DNA from 3 places in the Lysobacter sp. K5869 genome. Region 1 is predicted to be linked to each of the others. Evidence: riboswitches for the same ligand, from Rfam matches in the RefSeq annotation. Region 1 holds a riboswitch; each other region holds the start of a gene.

What was found. A riboswitch is a leader RNA that binds a small molecule or an ion and turns the genes downstream of it on or off. The one in region 1 is predicted to bind cobalamin.
Positions count from the first base shown of each region.
Region 2: another riboswitch for cobalamin. It lies ahead of J5226_RS22435 (cobaltochelatase subunit CobN); the one in region 1 lies ahead of J5226_RS24670 (ribonucleoside-diphosphate reductase subunit alpha).
Region 3: another riboswitch for cobalamin. It lies ahead of btuB (TonB-dependent vitamin B12 receptor); the one in region 1 lies ahead of J5226_RS24670 (ribonucleoside-diphosphate reductase subunit alpha).

Region 1 covers NZ_CP072597.1:5,807,715-5,814,389, reverse strand. Annotated here, with positions in the region: gene J5226_RS24670 (ribonucleoside-diphosphate reductase subunit alpha) at 1-977, opposite strand, end outside; cobalamin riboswitch at 1,380-1,685, opposite strand; gene J5226_RS24665 (DUF2339 domain-containing protein) at 1,810-4,617, shown strand; gene J5226_RS24660 (DUF3999 domain-containing protein) at 4,614-5,990, shown strand; gene J5226_RS24655 (RHS repeat-associated core domain-containing protein) at 6,108-6,675, shown strand, end outside.
Region 2 covers NZ_CP072597.1:5,283,894-5,290,568, reverse strand. Annotated here, with positions in the region: gene J5226_RS22455 (pitrilysin family protein) at 137-1,552, shown strand; gene J5226_RS22450 (pitrilysin family protein) at 1,566-2,987, shown strand; gene J5226_RS22445 (NAD(P)H-dependent oxidoreductase) at 3,131-3,733, shown strand; gene J5226_RS22440 (hotdog domain-containing protein) at 3,730-4,227, shown strand; cobalamin riboswitch at 4,500-4,737, shown strand; gene J5226_RS22435 (cobaltochelatase subunit CobN) at 4,928-6,675, shown strand, end outside.
Region 3 covers NZ_CP072597.1:145,149-151,823, reverse strand. Annotated here, with positions in the region: gene J5226_RS00640 (hypothetical protein) at 1-1,166, shown strand, start outside; gene J5226_RS00635 (hypothetical protein) at 1,228-2,148, shown strand; gene J5226_RS00630 (hypothetical protein) at 2,145-3,050, shown strand; gene btuB (TonB-dependent vitamin B12 receptor) at 3,316-5,160, opposite strand; cobalamin riboswitch at 5,283-5,541, opposite strand; gene J5226_RS00620 (TfoX/Sxy family protein) at 6,079-6,540, opposite strand; gene J5226_RS00615 (GAF domain-containing protein) at 6,537-6,675, opposite strand, start outside.

The sequences.
Region 1 (6,675 bases):
CAGTTGGCGAGGTTGAGGTTGTGGGTGCGGCGCGCCTCGTCGCCGGTGTTGTCGCGCAGTTCCAGGAACTCTTCGATGTCGGCGTGCCACGGCTCCAGGTACACGCAGGCCGCGCCCTTGCGCTTGCCGCCCTGGTTGACCGCGGCGACCGAGGCGTCGAGCGTCTTCAGCCACGGCACGATGCCGTTGCTCAGGCCGTTGGTGGAACGGATCAGCGAGCCGCGCGCGCGGATGCGGGTGTAGCTCAGGCCGATGCCGCCGCTGAACTTGCTCAGCTTGGCCACGTCCATGTAGCGCTTGTAGATCGCTTCCAGCGAATCTTCCGGCGAATCCAGCAGGAAGCAGCTCGACAGCTGCTCGTGGGTGGTGCCGGAGTTGAACAGGGTCGGCGAGGACGGGATGTAATCGAGCTGGGCCATGCGCCGGTACAGCGCCAACGCGTCGGCCACGTCCTCGCTCAGCGCGCAGGCGATGCGCAGGAAGAACTGCTGCGGGGTCTCGATGACGGTGCGCGCGGTCGGGTGGCGCAGCAGGTAGCGGTCGTACAGCGTGCGCAGGCCGAAGTAGTCGAACTTGGCGTCGAGGTTGCGGTCGATCGCGTCGTTGAGCTTGCGCGCGTTGGCCTGGACGAAGTCGAGCAGGCGCTGGTTGATCAGGCCCAGGTCGAAGCCGCGCTGGACCGACTGCGAGAACGCGTGGATTTCGATCCCGGCGACTTCCTTCTCGATCACCCCGGCGAGCAGGCGCGCGGCGAGGCGGCCGTACTCGGGTTCCTCGGCGGTCAGCAGCGCGGCGGTGCGGATCGACAGCTCGTCGAGTTCGCGCGTGGTCGCGCCATCGTACAGGCCGGAGATGGTGCGGGTGGACACGCGCATCGGATCGACCGAGTACAAGCCTTCGGCGCAGCGGGTCACCGCGCGCACGATCTTGTTGAGGTCGACCGGTTCGCGGCGGCCGCTGCGCTTGGTCACGCTCATGGTGAGGTTGGCGGCCGGCGGGGTCAGGGCGAAGCCGGGGGCGTCCTGCGCGGCGCGCGCGGACGGGGACGCGGGGACGGTGGCGGCGTCCGCGGCGGGGGCGACGGACGGATCGGTTGCGAGAGTGGTCATGGCATTGCTCCGGGGCGTGGGTGCACGGTGCGGAGAACACGGACGCGCCATCGGCGACGGGCCGCAGGGCGGCGTCGCGAACGGCACGGCCGCGCCCCCGCGGGCGCGGAGCATCGGAGCGCTGGCTGGGTGTCGCGCGCGCCGGACCGTTCCGGGCACGTGCCGCTCCGCGCATGGCGCCGAAGCGGTCGGACGCGACGGTGGCTCCGTCGTGCCGCGACACCGGCCGGTCTTCCCCCGAAGACTCCATTGGGCCGGGACCGCGCGGTTGTGCGACGCGCGGCTGTCGGCAGGTCTTCGGGCTCGGGACCGGCGGAGACTAAAGAGCGCAGAGCGGTGAGCAGTAGGCGACGACTCGCCCGTCCACTTCTCACCGTTCTGCGCTCTGGGGCCTCCGGTTCCTTACGGGCCGCTTCCCAGACGCTAGCCGCGCCCAGTGCCATGACCCGTTCGTTTCCCATACCGCTGCGGGGCAGCGCCGGCTTCGGAGGCCGCCGCGATGTTCCGCGGCCGCTTCCCTACCGGCTTCCCTTTTCAGCCGGTCTCTCGACCGGCACCGACGGACACAACATAGTGGGGTTCGTCGATTTCGTCAACGCGATATGTGGTGAGTCAGCAAGATCTGCATGGGGTGAAGGACACCCCCGCAGCGTGCCGCGCTTGGTGTAACGTGCCCCGCATAAGGATAGGGGAAACCGTGATGGAATCGCTGATTGTCTTGCTCGTGCTCGTCGTGTTGGCGGTGCCGGTGCTGCTGGTGGTGGCGCTGGTCCAGCTCGCGTCTCTGCGCGGGCGGGTGCGCGGGCTGGAGCGCGAAGTCGAGCGCCTGAGCGAATTGGCCGAACCGGCGGGCAGCGAGGAGACCCTGGACGACCGGATCAAGCGCGCCGCGCGCGAGGTCGCGGCGCGCGCGCAGGCGGACGCCGCGGCGCAGGCCGCCGCGCCGTCGCTGGCCGCGAAACCCGTGGCGCCATCCGCCGCACCGATTCCATCCGCATCGCCGCCGCCGCTTCCCTCCGGCGCGACGCCGCCCGAACCGCCCGCCCCGCGCCCCGCGCAGCCGCCGGCGCTGCCCGCCGCCGCCGCGCCGGCCCAGCCCGCGCCGCCGCCGCGCCCGCGCGCGCCGGCCGTTCCGCCGCCGCCGCCGGACATCTTCACCGTCGGCGCGCGCTGGCTGCGGCGCTGGTTCACCGAGGGCAACGTGCCGGTCAAGGTCGGCATGCTGGTGTTGCTCGCCGGCGTCGCCGCGCTGCTCAAGTACGCCAGCGACCAAGGCTGGGTGCGGGTGCCGGTCGAACTGCGCCTCGCCGGCGTCGCCTTCGCCGCGATGGCCGGGCTGGTGTTCGGCTGGCGCCAGCGCGAACGCAAGCGGATCTTCGCGCTGAGCCTGCAAGGCGGCGCGATCGGCGTGCTGCTGTTGGTGGTGTTCGCCGCGTTCAAGCTCTACGGCATGATCCCGGCCGGCGCCGCGTTCGCATTGAGCGTGGTGCTGGTGGCCGGCACCGGCGTGCTGTCGGTGAAGCAGAACGCGCTGGCGCTGGCGGTGTTCGCGATCCTCGCCGGCTTCCTCGCGCCGATCTGGCTGTCCACCGGTTCGGGCAGCCACGTCGCGCTGTTCGGTTACTACGCCGTGCTCAACGCGGGCATCTTCGCCATCGCTTGGTGGCGGCCGTGGCGCGCGCTGAACTTGCTGGGCTTCGCCTTCACCTGGGGCATCGGCACGGTGTGGGGCGTGCTCAAGTACCGGCCGGAGCACTACTCGACCACCGAACCGTTCCTGCTGCTGTTCTTCGCCTTCTATCTGCTGATCCCGGTGCTGTACGCGCGCCGCCGCGCCGCCGGCCGGCGCGATCTGATCGACGGCTGTCTGGTGTTCGGCACGCCGCTGGTCGCTTTCGCCTTGCAAGCCGGCTTGCTCGAAGGCGCGCGCATGCCGCTGGCGTTCTGTGCGCTCGGCCTGGGCGCGCTGTACGCCGCGTTGGCGTGGTGGCTGCGCCGCGACCGGCGCTTCCTTGCGCTGAGCACGCCGTACGCGTTGCTCGCGGTCGGCTTCGCGACCTTGGCGGTGCCGCTGGCGCTGGCCGCGGAAGCCACCGCCTGCGTGTTCGCGCTGGAAGGTGCGGCGCTGGCGTGGCTGGGCTTGCGCCAGCAGCGCTTGCTGCCGCAGCTGACCGGCGCGGGCTTGCAAGTGGCCGCGGCGATGGCGTTCGCCATCGGCGCCAGCGACACCGTGTGGGAGGCGCAGCAGCCGCTGCTCAACGCCAACTTCGCCGGCGCGCTGTTGATCGCGCTGGCGGGCTTGGCCAGCGCGGCGAGCTACCGGCGCAGCGTCGAGGTCAAGGCGCTGGCGGCGCTCTATTACCTGTGGGGTCTGGCCTGGTGGCTGGGCGCGTTCGTCAGCCAGATCGTCGATTTCGTCGGCGACGGTTCGCGCATCGATGCGGGGCTGGTGCTGGTGGCCGCGACCGGCTGGCTCGCCGCGGAAGCCTACGCCCGTCATACGTGGAAGGCGCTGTCGGCGACCGCGATGCTGGCGATGGGCGCGGCGCTGCTGTTCGCGCTCGGCCAGATCGCCGACCACCAGTGGCCGCTGCGCGATTGGGGCTGGCTGGCCTGGGCGGCGTACGCGGCGCTGGGCTGGCGCAGCCTGTCGGCGTTGCGCGAGCGCGCGCAGGGCGAACTGGCGTTCGCGCATCTGGGCTGGTTGTGGTCGTGGGCCGTGGCGCTGGGCATGAGCCTGGGCATCTGGCTCGACCGCGGCGAGGCCTTCGGCTTGGGCTGGATCGCGGCGGCGGTGATGCTGCCGGCCTTGGCGATCGCTGCGGCTTGCTTGTGGCGGCCGCAGTGGATCGGCGCGCCGGTGGCGCAGCGCTTCGCGCAATGGCGCGCCGGCGCGACCGCGTCCTTCGTCGTGGTGCTGACGCTGGCGGTGGCGGTGTATCTGAGCGCCGACGGCGATCCGCGTCCGCTGATGTGGCTGCCGCTGCTCAATCCCTTGAGCTTGGCGCAGTGGGCGACGCTGCTGCTGTTGGGCGCGTGGCTGGGCTCGCCGCTGGTGGGCGCGCCGCTGCGCCAGCGCCGCGTGCCGCTGCTGGCCTTGGCGGGCTTCGTGCTGATCACCGTGGAAGTGCTGCGTAGCGCGCACTTCTGGGGCGGCACCAGTTGGGGGCCGTCGATGTTCTCTGCCAGCCTGGTACAGACCAGCCTGACCGTGGTGTGGAGCGTGCTCGGCGTGGCCGGCTGGATCGCCGGCTCGCGCCGCGGCCAACGCGGGCTGTGGCTGGCCGGCGCGGTGCTGATGGGCGTGGTGCTGGCGAAGCTGGTGTTCGTCGACCGCAGCCATCTGGGCAATCTGCTCGGCATCGCCTCGTTCATCGCCTACGGTTTGTTGTGCACGCTGGTGGGTTACTTCGCGCCGGCGCCGCCGGCGCGCGAGGCGCTCGCCGAACACGATCCCGACTCCGACTCCGACTCCGACGAACGCCGCGCGCAGGACGCCTCCGCATGAAGCCTCGCTTTCTCGCTCTCGCCCTGCTGACTTTGGCCCTGCCGCTGACGGCCGCGCCGCGTCAGGACTACGCGCGGCAATGGCCGCTGCAACTGAGCCGCGAGGACGGCGGCGCCTACCGCGTCGTGCTCGATCCGGCCGTGTACGCGCAAGCGCAAAGCGCGCAGTTGCGCGACCTCGACGTGATCGACGCCAGCGGCGCCAGCGTGCCCACCGAAGTGTTCGCGCCCGAACAGCCGCTGGCGCGCGCGCCGCAGCGCGCATCGCTGCCGTGGTTCCCGCTGCCGGCCGCGGCGTCGGGCGCGGCGCAGGGGTGGGAGCTGATCAGCGAAGTGGAAACCGACGGCCGCCTGCGCCGGGTCGAAGCGCGCAGCACCGCCGGCGACGCGGCGAAGCTGCCGCAGACCGCGCTGCTGATCGACGCCAGCGCGCTGCGCGGGCCGATCCAGGCGCTGCAACTGCAATGGACGCCGGGCGCGGCGCTGGACGCGGCGTACTCGGTCGAAGCCAGCGACGATCTCGATCATTGGCGCAGCGTCGGCAGCAGCGGCCGACTGGTCGATCTGGAGCAGGGCGGGCGTCGCTTGCAACAGCGCCGCATCGCGTTCGACGCGGTCGGCGAACAGGCGCGCTATCTGCGTTTGACGCCGAACGATCCGCAGCGCGCGGCGAAGATCGTCGCGGTCGAAGCCGAGCTGGCCGCGGGCGCGGCCGCCGCGCCGCTGCAATGGCGCGAACTCAAGGGCGCGCGGGTCGAGCTCAAGGACGGCAGCGTCGCGTTCGAGTATCGCCTCGACGGACGTTTCCCGATCCAACAGGCCGACGTCGCGCTGCCCGGCAACCACGCGCTGCAATGGCGCCTGGACAGCCGCGACAGCGAAGACGACGGCTGGCAGGCGCAGGCCGGGCCGTGGATGGCGTATGCGGTGGCGGGGCAGGGCGCGGGCGACCGTTCCGCCGCGCGACAGCTCGCCGGAACCACGCGCGACCGCTTGTGGCGCTTGCGCGCGAGCGGCGCGGTGCCGGGCGAGCCGGTGTTGCGTTTGGGCTATCGGCCGGAAGTGGCGGTGTTTTTGGCCCAAGGCCAAGCGCCGTATGCCTTGGTGGCCGGCAGCGGCCGCGCCGCGCGCGCGGATTCGCCGTTGGCGCAACTGGTCGAAGCGCTGCGCGGTTCGCGCGGCGCGGAATGGCGGCCGGCCGATGCGACCTTGGGCGCGGCCAGCGACTTGGCCGGCGCCGCGGCGTTGGCGGCGCCGGAGCCGGTGCGCGATTGGCGTTCGTGGCTGTTGTGGGCGGTGTTGGTGGGTGGGGCGTTGATCGTGGTGGGGTTTGCGATGAGTTTGTTGCGGTCGGGAAAGGCGTCGGCGAATTAATAACACCGCTGTTCGCGCCGGCTGTAATCGACATCAGATGGCCAGTGACGGGCTGCGCGTCGCGTAGTTTGTCGATTGCGATATCGTTGCGTGACGCAGAATCGCATGGGATTCGGCATGAAGACGGCAGTGAGCGCAGCAATCACAATAGGAATGCTTTTTTCATTGAATTCTTCCGCGCAGACCGTGGTGGAATACATTCATACCGATGCGCTGGGTTCGCCGATGGCGATAACCGACGCGAATCAAAACGTAGTCGAATGGCGCATCTACGAACCGTTCGGAGCGACAGAGCAAGGGGGCATGCAAAGTGGCCCCGGCTATACCGGACATGTCGGCGATGAATCGACTCAACTGTGGTATATGCAGCAGCGCTACTACGATCCGGGGATCGGCCGGTTTGTTTCGCCCGACCCGGTCGTTGTGGGAGCCGGATCCGGTGTCAATTTCAACCGTTATTGGTATGCAAACAACAACCCCTATCGGTTCGTGGATCCGGACGGCCGCTACACTTGCGCTGGGTCGAAGCCGTCTTGCGCGACGGTCGAAGACGCGTTGCAAAAGGCGCGCCAGGCGGCCGAAGGGTTGCCAGAAGGCTCCAGCGAGCGCACGAGGCTAACCCAGGTCGTCGATATGTTCGGGGAGGCCGGCAAGAAGAATGGCGTAGAGGTCACCGTGAGGGATG
Region 2 (6,675 bases), 520 kb from region 1:
GCCGCAACGGCCAGCGGCGGCGATCTCCCCACGTGACTTCCGACCCGCACCGGCGGCCCCGGCTCGGGTTAGTCTGCGCGATGCTGCGCCCGCGTTTCGCCGGCGCGGTTCACCACGACAGGACAGGGAGCCCTCCATGCGCAAGCGTCACCTCTGCGTGCTGCTCGCCGGCCTGACCACGCTCGCCTCCGCTGCGTTCGCGACCGCGTCCGCCGCCGAGAGCGACCGTTGGCAGTTGCCGGTGGCGGTCAAGAAACTCGACAACGGACTGACCGTGGTCGTATCGCCCGATCACAGCTCGCCGACCGTCGGCGTCAGCGTGGTCTATCACGTCGGCATGCGGCTGGAGCCGAAGAACCGCACCGGCTTCGCCCATCTGTTCGAACACCTGATGTTCCAGGGCACCCCGACCGCGCGCAAGGGCGTGTTCGACAAGGTCATCAGCGGCGGCGGCGGCCGCAACAACGGCTCGACCCGCCCGGACTACACCAACTACATCGAAGTCGCGCCGGTGTCCGCGCTCGAGCGCATCCTGTGGTTGGAAGCCGACCGCATGAAGACCCTGGACTTCAACCCGACCACGCTGAAGAACCAACAGGACGTGGTCAAGGAAGAGATCCGGGTCAACGTGAAGAACAAGCCCTACGGCGGCTTCATGTGGATCGACATCGGCCAATACGCGTTCGAGAAGTGGGAGAACAACCACGACGGCTACGGCAGCTTCCAGGATCTGGAAAACGCCAGCCTCGCCGACGTGCAGTCGTTCCATCGCGATTACTACGGCCCCAACAACGCCGTGGTCGGCATCGCCGGCGACATCGAGCCGGCCGAGGCCTTCGCCCTGGCCGACAAGTACTTCGGCGCGGTCGCCGGCCGCCCGACGCCGCCGCCGCCGGATTACGCCGAAGGCCTGAACGCCGCCGAGAAGCGCATCGTCCAGACCGACGCGCTGGCGCAGGTGCCGGCGATCGCCGCCGGCTGGAAGATGCCCGCGCGCGGCAGCCGCGACCAGGCGCCGATGGCGGTGCTCGGCAGCGTGCTCGCCGGCGACGACGCCTCGCGCCTGTATCAGGCGCTGGTCAAGCAGCGCCAGATCGCGATCAACGTCGAGCCGCTGTACGGCCTGGGCGACGCCTGGAACTACAACGGCCCCACGCTCTACACCTTGTTCGCGCTGTACAAGCCCGACAGCAGCGCCGACGCGGTGCTGGCGGTGATCGACGAGGAAGTGGCGAAGATCGCCCAGAACGGCGTCGACGCGGCCACGCTCAAGCGGGTCAAGACCAAGATGCTGGCCGATTGGTACAACAGCCTCGACGCCTTCATCCAGCGCGCCGACACCCTGGCGCTGATGCAGACGCTGTGGGGCGACGCCAACGCGGTCAACAAGATTCCCGGGCTGATCGAAGGCGTGACCTCGGCCGATTTGCAGCGCGTGGCCAAGACCTATCTGACCCGCGCCAACCGCACCGTCATCGACCGCCGCCCGGCCGCGCTCGGCCCGGCGCCCGCCGCTGCCGCCGCGCCCGCCGCCGCGCCGGCGAAGAACTGAGGAGAGCGACGCCATGAGCCTGAAGAACAACCCTCTCGCGCTGTCGCTCGCGCTGATCTTGAGCCTGGGCGCCGGCGCCGCCGACGCCGCGTCGGTCGCGCTGCCCGAACGCCTGCCGCCGCTGGCCGCCGACAAGCCGCTGCCGGTGCCGCAGATCGCCCGCAAGACCCTCGCCAACGGTCTGGAAGTGTGGGTGGTGCCGCGCCAGGGCCTGCCGCGCGTCGACTACGTGTTGACCGTGCGCAACGCCGGCCACACCGCCGACCCGAGCGATGCGCCCGGCTTCGCCTCGCTCTACGCCGGCTTGCTGGTGGAAGGCACCGCCAAGCGCGACGCCAAGGCCGTGGCCGAGGCCGCGCAGGGCTACGGCGGCACCATCGGCGCCAGCGCGCTCAACGACGGCGTGGCCCTGAGCGGCGACGCGCTGGCCTCGCAGGCCGCGCCGATGCTGCAGCTGATCGCCGAAGTCGCGCAGACCCCGAGCTTCCCCGACGCCGAAGTGCAACTGGCCAAGACCAACGCGCTGCAGAGCCTGAAAGTCTCGCAGGCGCAGCCCGCGTACAAGGCCACGCGCGCGCTGTCGGCGGCGGTGTACGGCGATCATCCCTACGCCCGCACCCAGCTCACCGAAGCCTCGATCAACGCGGTCACCGCCGAGAAAGTCCGCGCCGAACACGCGCGCCGCTTCCGTCCCGACCGCGCGCTGCTGGTGATCGCCGGCCGCATCTCCGCCGAGCAGGGCTTCAAGCTCGCCGAAGCGGCGTTCGGCGGCTGGAAGGCCAGCGGCGAGCCGGTCGCCGACGCCGCGCCGGCGCGCACCAGCGCGCCCGTGCAGCGCATCTTCGTCCAGCGCGACGGCAGCGTGCAGTCGGCGGTGCGCCTGGGCCGTCCCGGCCTCGCCGCCACCAGCCCCGACTACGTGCCGGCGCAACTGGCCGGCATCGTTCTCGGCGGCGGCTTCAGCAGCCGCTTGATGCAGAACCTGCGCGAGGACAAGGGCTACACCTACGGCGCGCGCGGCGGCATCAGCGCGATGCGCGCCGGCGGCGCGGTGCAGGCCGCGGCCGACGTGCGCAACGAAGTCACCGGCGCCTCGCTGGGCGAATTCATCTACGAATTCGGCCGCCTCAACGACTACCCGGTGCCGGCGCAGGAACTCGAAGACACCAAGCGCTACGTCGCCGGCGGTTATCTGATCAACAACCAGCAGCAGGGCTCGGTCGCTTCCAGCCTCGCCACCAACTGGCTGATCGGTTTGCCGGCGGAATTCCTCGGCGAGTACGTGCCGAAGATCCGCGCGGTCGACGCCGCCCAGGTGCAGGCGATGGCGAAGAAGTACTACGCCGCCAAGGACCAGTCGATCATCGTGGTCGGCGACTACAAGGCGGTGGAATCGCAGCTCAAGGAGTTCGGCGAGTTCAAGCAGGAGAAGTGAGCCGGCGCGACGCGCCGTTTCGGCGAAAACCCCGGCCGCGGCCGGGGTTTTCGTTTGTGGGGCGGGCGGGCGTGAGCGAAGGACGTGCGCGATCCGCGGGCCGCTCGCGCATAATCCGCAGCGCCAGCCCACGGAGTTCGCCGATGTCCGCCAGCCTCACCGCCTCGCCCCCGCGCCTGCTCGCCTTCGCCGGCAGCCTGCGCTCGGGTTCCTACAACCGCCGCCTGATCCCGGTGCTGGCCGAGGGCGCGCGCGCCGCCGGCGCCGACGTCAGCCTGATCGAGCTGCGCGATTACTCGCTGCCGGTCTACGACGGCGACATCGAGGCCGAGGCCATGCCCGAGAACGCGCGCCGCCTGCAGGAACTGATGGCGCAGCACGACGGCCTGCTGATCTCCACGCCCGAGTACAACGGTTCGATGCCGGCGCTGGTCAAGAACACCCTCGACTGGATCTCGCGCCCGCTCCCGGACGGCCGCTCGGGCACCACGCTGTTCGCCGACAAGGTCGCCGGCATCGTCTCGGCCTCGCCGGGGCCGCTGGGCGGGCTGCGCTCGCTGCTGGTGCTGCGCGACGCGCTGGCCAAGCTCGGGCTGATCGTGGTGCCGCAGCAGGTCGCGGTCGGTCAGGCCGGCGACAAGCTGTACGATTACGGCGAACTCGCCGACGAACGCCAGCGCGAAGCCGTGCACCGCGTCGGCGCCGCCGTCGTCCGCCACCTGCGCGTTCAGGGAGCCCACGCATGAAAGGCCAGCAACGCGAATTGAACCTGCGTTTCCTCGCCCAGCCCACCGACGTCAACTACGGCGGCAAGGTCCACGGCGGCATGGTGATGAAGTGGATCGATCAGGCCGGCTACGCCGCCGCGGTCGGCTGGAGCGGCAAGTACAGCGTCACCGTCGCGGTCGGCGGCATCCGTTTCGTCGCGCCGATCCGGATCAGCGATCTGGTCACCGTGCACACCAAGCTGATCCACACCGGCACCAGCAGCATGCACTTCGCCGTCGACGTCAAGGCGCGCGACCCGGGCCTGGACGACGGCGAATCCGAAGAGCGCCTGTGCACGCATTGCGTGATCGTGTTCGTGGCGATGGACACCGTCGAAGGCAAGCCCACGCCGGTGCCGCCGTGGACGCCGGTCACCGAAGACGACAAGCGCCTGGCGGAGTACGCGCTCAAGATCATGGAATTGAGCAAGGGCATCGAGGCCACGGTCGAGCGCTACGTGCACGAAGGTTGAGCCCGGCGCGCGCCGAACCGGCCGAAGCCCCCTGTAGGAGCTGCGTAAGCTGCGACCGAGGGTGGCCGGTCGCGTAGTAAGCGCAGTGACGCGGTCGCGGCTCACGCCGCTCCTACAGTCAGATCGCGTAGCAGCCGGAGCCCCTGTAGGAGCTGCGCAAGCTGCGACCGCGGAGTGGCCGCTCGCGGCGCAACCTTCATTCCACCCGCGACCTCTCCATACCCCGCCGCCCGTCGCAACGCCGACCCCGCGCACGCACGCCTGTGCTAGATTGCGCCGGCTTTGCATCAGGTGCCGCACCGCCGTCCGGCGGCGCGGTTAAACGGGAAGCCGGTGCGCGCGCAGTTCGACTGCACGCCATTCCGGCGCTGCCCCTGCAACGGTAGGCGGGCGAAACCTCGGCATACAGCCACTGGAGAACTCTCTCCGGGAAGGCGCCGAGGCTGCCGGATCGCATCGACGGTCCGGCCCCCGCGAGCCCGGAGACCGGCCGATGCGTTCGCGGTGGACGTTGCGGAGGGCGGCGTCGCGCGCCGGTCGCTGCGTTTCGCGCCGTTCGTGCCCGACATCCTTTCCACGCGTCCATCCCATCCATCGATGCGCACAGGGCGTGCGCACAGCGAGGTCGGCGATGCGGCGTGTGCGTGCGGCGGTGAAAGCTTGGTGGAAACGGTGCGCGCTCGCGGCCGCGCTGACGGCGGTGTCGACGACATCCGCGCAAGCGGCGACGGTGCTCGGCGTGGTGTCCGAACGCGCGGCGCCGGAAACGGCCGAGGCGGCGCAAGCGGTGTTGGCCGCGCGCAGCGGCGACCGCATCGTGCTGCGCACGCCGCAGCAACTCGAAGCGCTGGACAAGGCGCAGCTGCAGCAACTCGTCGCCGGCAGCGACGCGGTGATCGCGGTAGCGCTGTTCGGCGAGCAAGGCGTGCGCCTGCGCGAAACCGCGCAACGCCTGCGCCGGCAAGGCCATGGCCCGCGCCGCCTGTACGCCTTCCACGGCGAAAGCGGCTTGGCCTACGCCAGCTACGACGAGCGCCGCGACCTGCGCGCGTTGACCCAGAACGAACTCGGCCAACTCACCGCCGATGCGCCGCCGCCGGCGCTGCTGGCGCGCGCCCGCGCCGACGCCTTCGCCAGCGAATGGCTGGACGTGCGCGCGCTGTGGCGCGAAGGCGGGCAGGACAACCTGCGCCGCGCGCTGCGCTTCCTGCTCGACGGCGGCGCGGTGCCGAAAGCGCAGCCGCAACCGGATCTGATCCTGCGCCAGAACGGCACGGTGGTGAACGCGCCGGCCGCCGACGCGCGGCCGCTGCTGGCCGTGCTCGACCTCAACAACGCCGACACCGTCGCCGGCGACGCGCTGTGCGCGCGGGCGCAGGCGCGCGGGCTGGCCTGCCTGGGCCTGTACGCGCGCTGGGGCGAGGCCTCGCTGGACGCGGTGCAGCGCTTGCCCGCCTTGCTCGGCGCGCAACCGCTGGCGGGCTTGGTCGTGCTGCAGGATTTCGTCGTCGGCGCCGCCGAAGGCCGCGACGCCGCCAGCACCGCGATCGCCAAGCTCGATGTGCCGGTGTTCAAGGCGATCCGCATGCTCGACCGCAGCGCGGCGCAGTGGCGCTTGTCCGGCGACGGCTTGCCGATCTCCAGCGTGCAGTACCGCGTGGCGATGTCGGAACTGCAAGGCAGCAGCCAGCCGATGGTGCTGGCCGCGGCCGGCCCGGCCCGCATCGACCCGCTCACCGGCGTGCGCCTGCAACGGCCGCAAGCGCTGGCGCCGGAGATCGACGCATTGGTCGAGCGCGCGCTGCGTTGGCGGCATCTGCGCGAGACGCCGCCGGCGCAGCGCAAGATCGCGCTGATCTACTACAACCACCCGCCGGGCCGGCAGAACATCGGCGCCGACAACCTCGACGTGCCGGCCTCGTTGCACGGCATCCTGCGCGCGATGCGCGCGCAGGGCTACGCCGTGGACGGGCTGCCGGAAACGCCCGACGCGCTGCTCGACGCGATGATGCGCGTCGGCGTCAACACGCCCGAAGACAACGGCGAACTGGCGGCGCTGGCGCAGCACGCGCAGACGATGTCGGGCGACGACTACCGGCGCTGGTTCGCGACCCTGCCCGAATCGGTGCGCGGCGAGGTGTCCGACGGCCCGCTCGCGCGGCTGCGCGCGCAGGTCGCGCTGGCGCGCGCCGCGCACGAGACCGAACTCGGCGAGCGCCGCGTGCGCGAGGCCGAACGCGAACTGCTGCATCTGCTCGAAGGCATCGACCATCCCTCGCGCGACGCGGCGTTGGCGAAGTTCCGCGGCTTGATCGACGCGCATCTGCGCTGCTTGAAGAGCGAGACCGACGAAGCCGCCTGCGCCGAAGCCGACGCCGCGCAAGCCGCGCTGCAAGCGCTGAATATCCCCGGCCTGCGCGGCTGGGGCGCCGCGCCCGGCAAGGTGAT
Region 3 (6,675 bases), 310 kb from region 1:
CGGTCGTGCCGCCCGTGGTTCCGCCGGTCGTCCCGCCGGTCGTGCCTCCGGTGACTCCGCCGGTGACGCCGCCGGTCGTGCCCACGCCGCCGACGCCGGCCAGCCTCTCGCTCAAGCTCAAGTTCGTGCATCAGGAAGAACGCAAGAAGCTCACCCTGCGCTACAACCGCGCCGAAGCGGTGCGCCGCACCTACGCGCCGCAGGGCTTCTTCGGTTTAATGCTGGGCGACCTGCGCGACAAGTCGAAGTACTTCAAGGAAATCGATCTGGACGATCCGTTCTTCCGCCAGTTCGCGGTCGAGGCGAGCATGCCGATCGCGTTCGAGCCGATCGATCTGAAGTCGGCGCAAGTGGCGCTGGACTACGGCGACAAGACCAAGCCGCGCGATCACAAGCACGCCGACTTCGTGTTCTCGCCGGGCGACGCCGCGGTCAAGCGCTTCGAAGTGTTCATGAACGAAACCCGCGACATCGATTACGACGCGTCGTACCAATACCACTTCGATCCGCAGTCCGATTGGGCCGCCGACCGCACCTCGTACACGATTCCGGCCGAGCGCACCGAGGACCGCACGCTGTTCGTCAATCCTTACGAGCACGTGGAGTTCCGTCAGATCACCGCGACTCCGGGCGATGTCGATTGGGACGTGGTCGAGGCGATCGACGTCAAGCTGCAGGCGCGCGGTTACGCCACGCCGGAGCCGAAGACCACGCTGACGCTCACCGCGACTTCGGGTCCGAAGACCTGGCGTCTGCGCGGCGCCAAGCCGGCGCCGGCCAACCGCGGCGTGACGTATCAGATCGTGCAGCGGCGCAAGGGCGCGGCGCAGCCCGATCCGGCCGCGCCGCCGGTCGAGGTCGACGTGCCCGAGCTGTTGATCCACGACAGCTTCGAAGACGCGCTGCAACTGGAGTTCATCCCGGTGTTCGATCCGGCCGCGGTCAAGCGCGTCTACATCGACGTGAAGTACGAGGACGGCGCCTACAAGCGCAGCGAGCGCATCGAGATGGCGGGCACCCAGACCGATCCGATCAAGCTGCGCATCGCGCTGAAGAACGGCGACAAGCGCAAGTTCCGCCGGCGCTTCACCTTCGTCGGCATGCAAGGGCAGTTCGACCAGCGCGCCTGGGTCGAGGACAGCGAAGAGCTGGTCGCGGTGCAATAAGAGGAGATCGGGCATGGACGCGAACATCGCCAGGGACGGCCAACGCACGGAGACGACGGCAATGAGCGATGCGGCGCCGCATCCGACGCGCGACGCGGTCTTGCCCGCATCGGTCGCGGCGACCTTGCAACGCCTGCGCGGGGTGCTGCCCGCGCAGGCCGACGAAGCAGGCGCGCTGCTGGCGCGTACGCTGGCGCCGCTGGTGGCGTCGCGCTGGCCGGAGGTGGCGTGGAGCTTCAGTTCGCTGACCAACACCGGCCTGCCGGTGGAGTTCGCCTGGACCTCGCGCGAAGCGGCGGTGCGTTGGACCGCGGAAGTCGCCGAGCCCGAGGCCGACGACGCCTCGCGTTTGCACAGCGCGGCGCGGGCGTTGGATTGGCCCGGCGATCTGCGGCCGTGGATCGAGCATCAGCGCGGCGCGCGGCTGAAGTTCGGCGCCTGGGCCTCGGCGCGGCACGGCGACGATTTCGCCGCCAAGCTTTACGCCGATCTGCCCGAGGGCCGGTTGCCGCCGCAGTGGCGCGGGCGTCATCCTTTGTTCGATTCCTCGCTGTTGTTCTGGCGCATGTGCGGCGTCAATCCCGACGGCAGCGTCGAGTGCTACGCGCGCGCCGACGAGCTCGATCTGGCCGCGCTGCGCCAGCTCGCGCGCGCGGCGCTCGGCGACGAATCGGCCTTGCTGCGGCGCTTGCTGCAAGTGCTGCCGGCCGACGACGTGCCGCGTCCGTCCGGCATCAGTCTGGCGCTGTCGGCGCAAGGGCAGGTGCGCGCGCTGACGTGGTTCACCTTCGCCAAGGCGATCTTCCGCGACGACGCCGAAGTCGAACGTTGCCTGCGCGCGCAAGGCGAGGGACGCTCGGCGCAGGTTTACGCCGCGCTCGCCGCCGGTCCGGCCGACGGGCGCTGGCGCCACGGCATGATCGGCGTCGGCGCCGACATTACCGGCAACGCCTGGGTGCAATGCGGCGTGCGGCCGACATGAGCGCCGCGCCGCTCGCCCGGGGCTTCGATGCCGCGACTGCCGCGAAACCACACTTCATCCTCAGCGAAGTGTCCATCGGCCACGAACGCTTGCCCGACCGCAACGGCTTCGTTACCGCGCTGGGTGTGCGCGCGCTGCGGCGGCGCGGCTTGCCGGTGCCGGCGGCGCTGCTCGATGCGCTGGAACGCTGCTGTTCGGCGCGTGGCGGCTTCCGCTTCTGGCCGCAGGACGCGCGGCCCGAGTGGGCGCCGGATCTGCCCGACGATGCCGACGACACCGCGATCATGCTGCTGGAGCTTGTGCGTGCCGGCCGCGTCGGCCGCGAGGAGGCGCGCCGCGTCGCCTGCCTGACCATCGCGCGCCGTCGCGTCGCCGGTTTTCCGCTGCTGCGTCCGCCGTGGCTGCGGCCCGGCGTGTTCGCTACCTGGAGCCGTGAAGGCATCCGCCGCGATTTGGTCGATTGCACCGCGACCGCCAATGCGCTGGCCTTGTTCGCGGCGTTGGACCTGTCGCACCTGCCCGGCGTACGTGAGGCCGGCGAGATGCTCGCCGCCGCGGTGGAATGGGCCGGCGACGACGACCTGCGCGCGGCGAGCCTGTCGCCGTTCTATCCCGACCCGGCCGAGTTCGCGCTCGCGCTCGATCACGCCGCCGAGTGCGGCGCGCGCGGGATGCAAGCGTTGCATCGTCGGGCTTCGGCGACGGCCTGGGGATGCGATGCGGAACAACGCAGTACGCGGCGGGATCACGCGGTATGCGGCAGCCCCTACGGCGTGGCGGTGTGGCGTTCGCCCGAGCTCGCGCGCCTGCGCGAGTGGGCGCAGGAGGCCATGCGCGCGAGTCGCCATCGACGAATGCGGGAACAATCCGAACTCGACGAACAACTCACCGCAATGGCCTGAGAAATCGCGACGAAGCGCCTGTAGGAGCGGCGTAAGCCGCGACCAACCGAAGGAATTCATAAGAGCGCTCCAACCGAAGACCGAGTCCGCACCGCTCTTAGTGCTTGGGAGGTCAGTCTCTCCGTAAGGACGCGTGGTATTTCATCGCTTCGGTTGGTCGCGGCTCACGCCGCTCCTACACGAGCTTTCGGAAACAACGAAGCCCGGCCGGAGCCGGGCTTCGTGTCTACCGCTCAAGACCGGTCAACGACCGACCCCGAACCCCTCAGGGCTTCGGCGCGTAACGCAAGGTCAGGAACCACTCGCGTCCCGGCTGGTTGTAGTACGACACGGTCTCGTACTCGCGATCGAACACGTTTGCCACGCGCGCCTGCAGGGTCAGCGCGTCGTTGAATGCGTACTCCACGCGCAGGTCCAGCGTGCCGTAGCCGCCCAGACGGTTGCTGTTGGCGACGTCGTCGTAACGCGAGCCGTAACCCACTGCGGTGGCGCCGACGCGGAACTTGCCGAAGGCGCGGTCCAGGTCGATGCGCGCGCTGTGCTTGGCGCGGCGCGGCAGGTCGTTGCCGCGGTAGAAGCCGACGCGGTTCTCGGTGTCGAGCCAGCTCGCGCTCGCCGCCAGCGTCCACTGCGCGAAGGTCGTGTCGATGCCGAGCTCGGCGCCGCGCATGCGCGCGCGTTCGATGTTGTTGGGCAGGTTGATCGCCGAGTCGAAGGTGATCAGCTGGTCCACGCGGGTGTCGAAGCCGTCGAGGCGGGCGTTGAAGTTCTCGCCGCGGTAAGCCAGGCCGACTTCCCAGGTCTTGGACTCTTCCGGCTTGAGCTTGGCGTTGCCGAAGAACGGGTAGTACAGCTCGTTGAAGGTCGGCGCCTTGAACGCGGTGCCGTAGCCGACAGTGACGCGCCAGTTCTGGGCGAAGTTCAGGCCCCACGCGGCGCCGCCGGTGGTGTGGCCGCCGAACTGCTCGTTGTCGTCGCGGCGCACGCTGGCCTCGAACGACTGGTTGCCGAAGCGGCCCTGGTACTGGACGAAGCCGGCCTTGTTGTCGCGCGCGCTTTCGTCGTAAACGGTGTCGCTGCGCACTTCGTCGCGCAGCCAATCGAAGCCCGCGGTCAACACGTGGCCTTCGACGAGGTTGAAGTCGGCCTGCAAGGTAGCGCTGTCGCGGTTGGTGCTGAAATACCCCATCGGCACCGCGCCGAGGAAATTATCCGAGCTGTCGACGTTGCGCCCGCCGCTGAGCTGCACGTGCACGCGCTCGCTCGGACGCCAATCGACCTTGCCGCCGACCACTTGCTGCACGGTCTCCGAGTAATTGACGAAGCTACCGTCGTAATCGTTCTGGCCTTCCGCGCGCAGCGCCTGACCTTCCACGCTCCACTGCTCGTTGATCTCGACGCCGCCGCGCAGCGACAGCGCGTGGCTCTCGTAACCGTCGCGATCGGGTTCGTCGGTGAAGCAACCGGCGAACACCGGGAAACCGGCGCCGCGGCAGGCGTTGATGCCCTGGGTCTTGCGGAAGCTGTAGTCGGCGCCGAACCAGCCGCGGCCGCTGCGGCCGCCGAAGCCGGTGCCGAACTCGACCGTGCCGTTGCTGCCGCCGCCGGCGTGCACGCGCGGGGCGAAGCCCTGGCGCTCGCGGCGGGTGAACACCTGGATCACGCCGCCGATGGCGTCGGCGCCGTACAGGCTCGAACGCGGGCCGCGCACGATCTCGATGCGGTCGATCAGCTCCAGCGGCAGATCCTGCAGCGAGGCCAGGCCCGAGGTCGGCGAACCGATGCGGATGCCGTCGACCAGCACCAGCACATGGTCGGATTCGCTGCCGCGCAGGAACAGCGTGGTCAGCTTGCCGGCGCCGCCCTGGTTGGAAATGGTGATGCCGGCGCGGCCGCGCAGCAGGTCGTTGAGGTCGCGCGCCTGGCTGCGCTCGATGTCGGCGCGGTCGAGCACGTCGACCGGAGTCAGCAAGTCGTTGACGCTGACCGCGGTGCGGTTGGCGGTGACCACGACTTGATCGAGATCGGTGGCCTCGCCGGCGGGCGCGGCGACGGCGGCGGCCGGCAGCGCGAAGGCGATGGCGAGGGACAGCAAGGTGAAACGACGCATAAGACACTCCTGCGCGCGCGATCCTGCGCGCGACGTACGGCGAAGGGCGGCAGCGGGGGAGAGCGAACGCGAGCGAGGCCGGCGCGAAGGCGCGGCGACCGCCGCGATGCCCTCCGCATCGCAACCTGTGGGGGCTTCGGGGCCGGTCTCCGGACTCGCGGGCCGAACCGGCGGACCGGTTCCGGCGCGGCGCCTTCCCATGCCGATGGCGCGAAGGCCGGTGGCACAGTGGCGATGCCGCGCGTTGGGCGCGCTTACCGTTGCGGGGGCAGTGCCGGACTGGCCGCGGCGGGATCGTCGATCCGCGCCGCCGGACGTCACCGGCTTCCCGTTTCAACCCGGCGGCCTGGCCGCGGGGTCACCTCGAAGCGGGGCGCAGTGTACGCGAAGTGGGGCGGGGCTGCCCGGCGGGCGGCGCTCGCTCGAATCCCCGTGCCGCGGGCGGGAGCGGGGCTTCTGAATCTGCGGGTGGCCGGGCTGCGGGCTCCATCTCCGTGAGCGGGGAGTGGGCTCGAGGGTTTTCCCGGACAGCCGGGTGGCGCGGGCGTCGTCGGCGTTGGTCCTTCCCGTCGGCGGGGTGCCGCCGCGGGCTCCACCTTCCATGAGAGGAATGGGTTTAAGGATTTCCCGGACAGCCGGGTGACGCGGGCGTCGCCGGCGCTCGTCCTTCCCGTCGGTGGGTTGCCGCCGCGGGCTCCATCTTCCATGAGGGGAGTGGGCTTAAGGATTTCCCGGGCAGCCGGGTGATGCGGGCGTCGTCGGCGCTTGTCCTTCCCGTCGGTGGGAGGGGCGCTTCAGAACGCCGGGCGTCGTGGATTTGCGCGAACGTCTCGCGCTTCGTCCCTCTCCCGCTGGCGGGAGAAGGGTTCCAAAGATCGTCCCGCCCCTGCCGAGAGCAGGGAGCCGGACCAGGGCCGCTCAATCGCGCCCGTCGTCTTCGTCGCGGCCGCCGTGATGATCGTCGCCGCCGTCGCGATCGCGCTCGCCGCCGTCGCGTTCTTCGTCGTGATCGCGCGGCTCTTCGCGACCGCCGCCGAAGCCGCCGAAGCCTTCGTCGTGCCGATCCTCGTTATGCACCGTGGTCCGCACCGGCGCGGCCGCCGGCTTGTTGCGCGGCGCCGGCAGCAGCGCGGTGGCGGCGTCGGCGGCCAGGATCAGCTCCTGCCGGCGCTCGTCCGGAATCTCCTGCCAATGGCAGTCCAGCAGCGCGCCTTCGATCGCGTAAAGCAGGTTCAAGGTCGGCTTGAAGCCCGCGCGCTTGACCCGCATGAACGCCTCGACCGTGCCGATCGCGGCGATGTCCTCGTGCGTGCGCAGCCCCACCTGGCGCAGCCACGCCGCGCTCTTGGGGCCGATGTTGCGCAGCTTCGCTCCGCTCATGCCAACGACTCCACATAGACCCGCGCCAAGGCTTCCAGGCCGGCCTGATCGTCGGCGTCGAAACGGTCCGGCACCGGGCTGTCCAGGTCGAACACGCCGATCAGTTCCTCGCCGCGCGTCAGCGGCACCACCACT